3 regions of the Weizmannia acidilactici genome follow, and region 3 is predicted to be linked to each of the others. Evidence: a T-box and tRNA genes for the amino acid it is inferred to sense, from the RefSeq annotation. Region 3 holds a T-box; the other regions hold tRNA genes.
The links. A T-box is a leader RNA that pairs with one kind of tRNA and senses whether it is charged. The one in region 3 lies ahead of leuS (leucine--tRNA ligase), so its partner is inferred to be a tRNA-Leu.

Region 1: it encodes a tRNA-Leu, which carries the amino acid that the T-box ahead of leuS (leucine--tRNA ligase) is inferred to sense. The anticodon was not compared.
Region 2: it encodes a tRNA-Leu, which carries the amino acid that the T-box ahead of leuS (leucine--tRNA ligase) is inferred to sense. The anticodon was not compared.

Annotation. Positions count from the first base shown of each region.
Region 1 covers NZ_BKZR01000011.1:73,061-75,331, reverse strand. Annotated here, with positions in the region: gene GBH70_RS05970 (LLM class flavin-dependent oxidoreductase) at 62-1,075, shown strand; tRNA gene GBH70_RS05965 (tRNA-Leu) at 1,212-1,294, shown strand; gene GBH70_RS05960 (GDSL-type esterase/lipase family protein) at 1,762-2,271, shown strand, end outside.
Region 2 covers NZ_BKZR01000044.1:18,482-20,752, reverse strand. Annotated here, with positions in the region: gene GBH70_RS13860 (cytosine permease) at 1-579, opposite strand, end outside; tRNA gene GBH70_RS13855 (tRNA-Leu) at 932-1,015, shown strand; gene GBH70_RS13850 (MerR family transcriptional regulator) at 1,171-1,995, shown strand; gene GBH70_RS13845 (UbiD family decarboxylase) at 2,034-2,271, opposite strand, start outside.
Region 3 covers NZ_BKZR01000003.1:66,157-68,427, forward strand. Annotated here, with positions in the region: gene leuS (leucine--tRNA ligase) at 1-1,338, opposite strand, end outside; T-box leader at 1,409-1,620, opposite strand; gene GBH70_RS01750 (MDR family MFS transporter) at 1,668-2,271, opposite strand, start outside.

The sequences.
Region 1 (2,271 bases), on a different contig from region 3:
TGGGGAGATGCTATTTTACAATATATGTATCTTTCTAATAGTTTTTGAAAGGAAGCGGACAATGGGCAATCGAAAAGAACTGAAAGACATTGCATTTTCTGTTTTGGATTTAATCCCGATATTGGCAGGAAAAACGCCTGCGGATTCTTTTAAAAATAGCTTGGATCTCGCCCGGCATGTGGAAAAATGGGGTTACAAGCGCTTTTGGCTGGCGGAGCATCATAATATGGCAGGTGTGGCCAGTTCTGCCACAGCTGTTTTAGTTGGATATATTGCATCCGGTACAAATACGATCCGCGTCGGGTCTGGCGGGGTGATGCTTCCGAACCATGCGCCGCTGGTTGTGGCGGAACAGTTCGGGACGCTTGGTTCGATTTACCCGGGCAGGATTGACCTCGGGCTTGGGCGTGCGCCGGGAACAGACCAACTGACAGCGTTAGCGCTCCGCCGGAATTTAAAGGGCAGTGAAATGGATTTTCCAAACAATGTCCAGGAGCTGATGAACTATTTTCTTACAGAACAAGAGCGACGGACTTACGCGCGGGCCGTGGTGGCAGAAGGCGTTGAGGTACCTGTCTGGCTTCTCGGGTCAAGTACGTACAGCGCGACGCTAGCTGCAAAGCTCGGGTTGCCATTTGCTTTTGCGAGTCATTTTGCGCCAGCGCAGCTGTTTGATGCTCTGTACATTTACAGGGAAAATTTCAAGCCGTCCGCCTATTTGAAGGAGCCGTATGTATTGCTTTGCGTCAATGGGATCGCGGCGGATACGGATAAGGAAGCGGAGCGGACCGCCACGAGCCTGTTCCAGTTTTTCCTCGGCGTGATCCGGGGAAGATCACAGCAGCTCCAACCTCCTGTCAACAGCATGGAAGGCATTTGGACGCCTTATGAGGAAGAGATGGCGCGGCGCCAGCTCGAATATGCGTTTATCGGTTCGAAAGAGACAATTAAAGATAAGTTGCAGGATTTACTTGATGAAACAGAAGCGGATGAATTGATGTTTGTTTCACATATATACAACCATGAAGACCGGCTCCGTTCTTATGAATTGCTGGCCGGGCTGAAACAGGATTAAGGAAAAAAGCCCGTTTCGGAGAAAATCCGGAACGGGCAGGTTATGATGTTGTAAAATCTTTTTTTGAAATCCGGTTGACAATTTTTTAGATCTGGTTATAATTATATAAGTGATCTCCATCAGCACATTATATTTTGCCGGTGTGGCGGAATTGGCAGACGCGCACGACTCAAAATCGTGTGGGTTTATCCCGTGTCGGTTCGACCCCGACCACCGGTATACTTATTTGTTAAAAGCCCGCAATCATGTTAGCGGGCTTTTAAAGTCCCCTTTCTTGTTAAGGGGAAATACATTATTCAATAAATGGTTGATATGAAAGTTCTGAAATAACAATATAAGAGCTGATTCCCATCCGGTTAATACTTTTTCGTAATACGGTTGGAATTAACGCTATATTAAACCCAAGCCACCCAAATATGCCCGCGCCACAAGCAGTATATTCATCAAAACTGCTATTTTTATTCCCCGAAAAACGTATTTGACTGCATATACGATGAAGCTGTACCTTTCATTAACCACATTATAATCCTATTTTTCAAAAACAAAAATGAATATTGTATTCCACATGTCCGGCTCCGGCCGTGCACGTATTCATGTTGCTTTTGGTTTCCGTTAAAGCGCCCCATTTCAAAAATTCCTTCCACTTTGCTATCCTGTATGTATATAAAGAAGAAAGGTATGGTCAAATGAACAGGCATTTGATTTCCGCCATCTCGATTGTCTCCTTCGTTTCGGCGCTTTTTTTCCTGGCAGGGCTGGGAACGGTGCTGATAGACCAAACGACAGAAGCAAAATCTGTAAAGGTGGAAAAATCCGGAACGGGTGCGGACACGCCAAAAGCCGGCAATACAAAGCAAATTGTCATCACGGCAATTGGCGACTCGCTGACAAGGGGCACGGGCGATACGTCGGGAAAAGGGTATGCCGGCTATCTCGCGGATGATTTAAAGAAAAAAACGAAAAAGAAAATTCTGCTGCAAAATAACGGCATTAAAGGGCTTACTTCTAGCGGGCTGCTTGAACAGATCAACAAGCCACAAATCAGGCGCGAACTCCGGAATGCCGATATCATTTTGCTCACAATCGGCGGCAATGATTTATTCCAGGGCGGCGAGGCGCTCGATCATTTGAATGAAGCATACATTCAAAAATTGGAAAAGCCGTATTTGGCCAACTTGAAGCAGATTTATGCCGCA
Region 2 (2,271 bases), on a different contig from region 3:
GCCGATACGTTCCACTAATTTTACGGATTTATGGCCCATCGCAATTGAGAGCAAATGCAAAACGCTCATGACCACAATCCCGAACATCATCGTTTTCGCGCCGCCCGCTTCTCCAAACGCCGGCCAGCCGAGAAAATCTTTGCATACATAGCTGATGGAAATTGCGGCAATAAACGTGTTGACCGCGGTCCAGCCGATAAACTGCGTTGTATTTAAAATCGATGGCAGGAAGCTCCCCCGGACGCCGAACGACGGCCTTGTCAACGCCATCGTCGAAGTGCCGACTTTATAACCGATAAACCCGATTAACGCCATAATCATATAAGCAATCGGATTGGCAATCAAAGTGACTAAAATGGAACCGCCGAATGCCGCCCCTGCAACCACACCGCCAACATACCATGAACCGTTATTTGCGTTTGCCCCGATCCAGGTGGCAATCATATCGCCAAAACTTAAACTGCGGCAGCTCATCGGCACCGCTTCGGAAGCCCCGTATTCTTTTGTCACCATGTTTTGGGATGGCGCCGCAGTTTGTTCCGCCGCTCCCGCATGTTGAATCGTCTGATCAAATGACATATAAATCCTCCTCCGATAATGTAAAAATCCGAGGCCTTTCAATTCAAACGGAGCAGGTGCAAAAAAAGCTTCCTGCCAGCAATGACAAGAAGCCTGTACTTCACCAAAACGACTCTGCAACAAGCGCAGAACTTTTCCGTTTACCTTGTCAGCCTCACTGGACTAAAATTAAAGGTACTCATATTCAACTACTGTAAATATACCACTGTCCCCAAATCCTGGTCAACGATTTTTATGCAATTCGACATGCGAAAAACTTTTTCGCAAAAACTTTAAAAAAGCTATTGCATTTTTCTTTCGGGCATAATATAATAAATTTGTCGCTGATGAGGCGAACAAAAAAATAAAAAATGCGGATGTGGCGGAATCGGCAGACGCGCTAGATTCAGGTTCTAGTGGTGGCAACACCGTATGGGTTCAAGTCCCTTCATCCGCATCAATGAAACAAGGGTTTCAGCCAGTTGGTTGGAACCCTTGTTTTTTTGCTTATAAGCAGCATTGATACATAGATAAATAGCGGATTTATCCAGATATTTTTATTTAATCAAGTTGAATGATCAAGACTCCAGATTGTAAGAAAAGGAGATAGACATGGAAAAATATTTTTCAATTGGTGAAATGGCTTCGATCCACCATATTTCAAGGCAGGCTCTGATCTACTACGATAAAATTGATTTATTCAAGCCGATTAAAACAGATGATCATGGCTACCGGTATTACAGCCCTTCCCAAATTCCTTTGCTCAGAGAGATTCTATTTTTAAAATCAATTGGCATTAAATTGGATACAATAAAGGAACATATCCAAAACCGCAACCTTACAACCGCCATTTCACTGCTCGAGTCCCATAAAGAAACGATTGAACAAGAAATTGAACAATTAAAAGCAACAAAAGGACATATCGAAAATAGACTATCCCTATTTGCAACGGTGGAAAACTTCAAAAACGAACTTTATCAGCCAATGATCGAAACGTTCCCGGAAAGGAAAGTTATTTTTGTCCCATTTGAGCATCAAATTTCACGTAAAGAGCTGCATTTAACTGTCATGAAAGCGTGGGATATTCTGAACAGATATAGCCTGCTTCCTTCTGAAGGGTTTGGCACGATTATACGCAAAGAGAGTTTAGAAGAAAATGATGTATTTCGAGGTGCGGGCAGCTGCATTATGCTGCCGGATGATGTGGCGGAAATCGAAAATATGTTTACACTGCCTGCTGGAGAGTATGCCTGTATGTTTAAATACGGAATGCCATATGAAACACAATTCCTGGATGAATTAATAGAATGGATTCACGATAACCATTATCAAGTAGCCGGTGATGTTTTTGACGCCTGCCTTTTGGATTCGACATTTTACGGGGAAGACCAGAATTCCGACTTTTGCCAGCTGCAGATACCGGTTAAGAAATGTTAAAAAAGAAGAGGAATGCAGCGCACCCTCTCCCCTTTTCATTATTTCTTAAACAATTTCGGTGCAAAGCGGCTTGGATCAACATCCATAAACTTCGCCCGTTTGAATTTATCTTTTAAATGATAAGGCACTGTGCAGTCAAAAATGGTTTTGCAGGAAATGCCTTTGTCCCGGATGGAAGGGCTGTATTCCGGGCTTTGCGACGGATCAAGCGGATGGCAGCGCACACCCGGAATAAAGATCGTGTCGACATCCCCCTGGAAGCGGGTGTTCATTGCC
Region 3 (2,271 bases):
CGGCAGTTCTTCTTCCGGCACAGCGGTGGTCGTGCCGTCTTCCCAATGGATGATCGGGATCGGTTCGCCCCAGTAGCGCTGGCGGCTGAACAACCAATCACGCAGGCGGTATGTCACTTTTTTCTGCCCGATGCCTTTTTCTTCTAGCCATTCGATCATGCGTGAGATTGCCGTTTGTTTGTCAAGCCCGTTCAAAAATCCGGAATTAATATGCTCGCCGTCACCGGTATAGGCTTCTTTTTCAATATTGCCGCCGGCTACAACTTCTTTGATCGGCAAATTAAATTTGCGCGCAAATTCGTAGTCGCGTTCATCATGGGCCGGCACCGCCATGATCGCGCCTGTCCCGTAGCTCATCAAGACATAATCGGCAATCCAGATCGGCATTTTTTCGCCGTTGACCGGATTGACCGCATAAGCGCCAGTGAACACGCCGGTTTTTTCTTTTGCGAGATCCGTCCGTTCAAGGTCGCTCTTCGATTGGATCTGTTCCAAGTAAGCCGCGATCGCATCTGCCTGTTCCGGCGTTTTGATTTTATCAACCAAAGGATGCTCCGGCGCCAGTACCGCATAAGTCGCGCCGAACAGCGTATCCGGGCGGGTCGTGAAGACGGTGAAGGTTTCATCGGTGCCGTCGATGTTGAATATCACTTCCGCCCCTTCCGAACGGCCGATCCAATTGCGCTGCATGTCTTTAATGCTTTCCGGCCAATCGAGCTCTTCCAAATCTTCAAGCAGCCGGTCCGCATAAGCGGTGATTTTCAGCATCCATTGGCGCATCGGCTTGCGGATTACCGGATACCCGCCGCGTTCACTCTTGCCGTCGATCACTTCTTCGTTGGCAAGTACGGTCCCGAGCGCCGGGCACCAGTTGACAGGCACTTCATCCACATATGCAAGCCCCCGTTTCCATAACTGCAGGAAAACCCACTGCGTCCACTTGTAATACTCCGGATCCGTTGTGTTAATTTCCCTGTCCCAATCGTAGGAGAAACCGAGCGACTTGATCTGACGGCGGAACGTGTTAATATTTTTTTCCGTGAAAACGGCCGGGTCGTTTCCCGTATCAAGCGCGTATTGCTCAGCCGGAAGCCCGAACGCATCCCAGCCCATTGGATGCAGCACATTGTACCCCTGCATCCGTTTTGTGCGCGCCAAAATATCGGTTGCCGTATAACCTTCCGGATGCCCGACGTGCAGGCCGGCGCCTGAAGGATACGGAAACATATCGAGCGCATAAAATTTCGGTTTATTTGAATCTTCGTCCGTACGGAAAGTTTTATGCTCTTCCCAGTACTTCTGCCATTTCTTTTCGATTTTCCGGTGATCAAAACTCATCTGAAACTCCTCCTTCTGTATGTATCCCGATTGACAATAAAAGCAATGCAAAAACCCCCCCATCCCAAGGAATTGGGACGAGAGGGCCACTCCCGCGGTACCACCCAGATTAGTGCAAGCACTCACTTCATTATCCTTAACGCGGAAAACGGCAAATACTAATGAATCCGTTCATATTTGCAACTCAAAGGCGAGTTCATGGGGGTTTCTGATTGGCTTGCACCCTCCGCCAATTCTCTTGTTTTCAGTCCCGCCATTACTGCTCCTTGTCAACGTTCTTCCATATTTATTCATTTTATTTACTATTGTACAGAAATTTATACATCGTTTCAACAAGATTTTCTTAATGGCACCGATTGCTCCGCTTTTTTTGACTTTAACGGGAGGTTATAGGCCGCGGTAAGCATGAGCGCCACCGCATACAGGACAATTAACACAGCAAAAAGCACGTTCATGCCGTACAAATCGGCAAGCAATCCGCCAATGACCGGCCCGATCATGCGCCCGGCCGTTGCCACGCTGTTGACAATCCCTTGGTAAAATCCTTCCCGCCCTTTAGGAGCCAGCTCGCCTGCAACTGCCGGAACCGACGGCCAGACGAGCATCTCCCCTAAAGTGAGGATAGCCATCGCGGCAACAAAGCCCTGAAACTGTTCCGCGATGCTTGCAACTCCGAATGAAACCATGAAAATGGCAATCCCCGCCATGATTTGCGCTTTTACATTGGACAGCCATTTTGTCGTAACCGGAATAAGGAAAGGCTGCCCGAGCACAATGATTGACCCGTTCAACGTCCAGAGCAAACTGTACTCATGAAGTGAAATATGAAGTTTCTGCGTATAAGCTGAAATCGTCGCCTGCCACTGTACATATGCGATCCAGCAAAGCAGGTATGATGTACATAATATGATCAGCGCCAGAAGTTGTGAACGG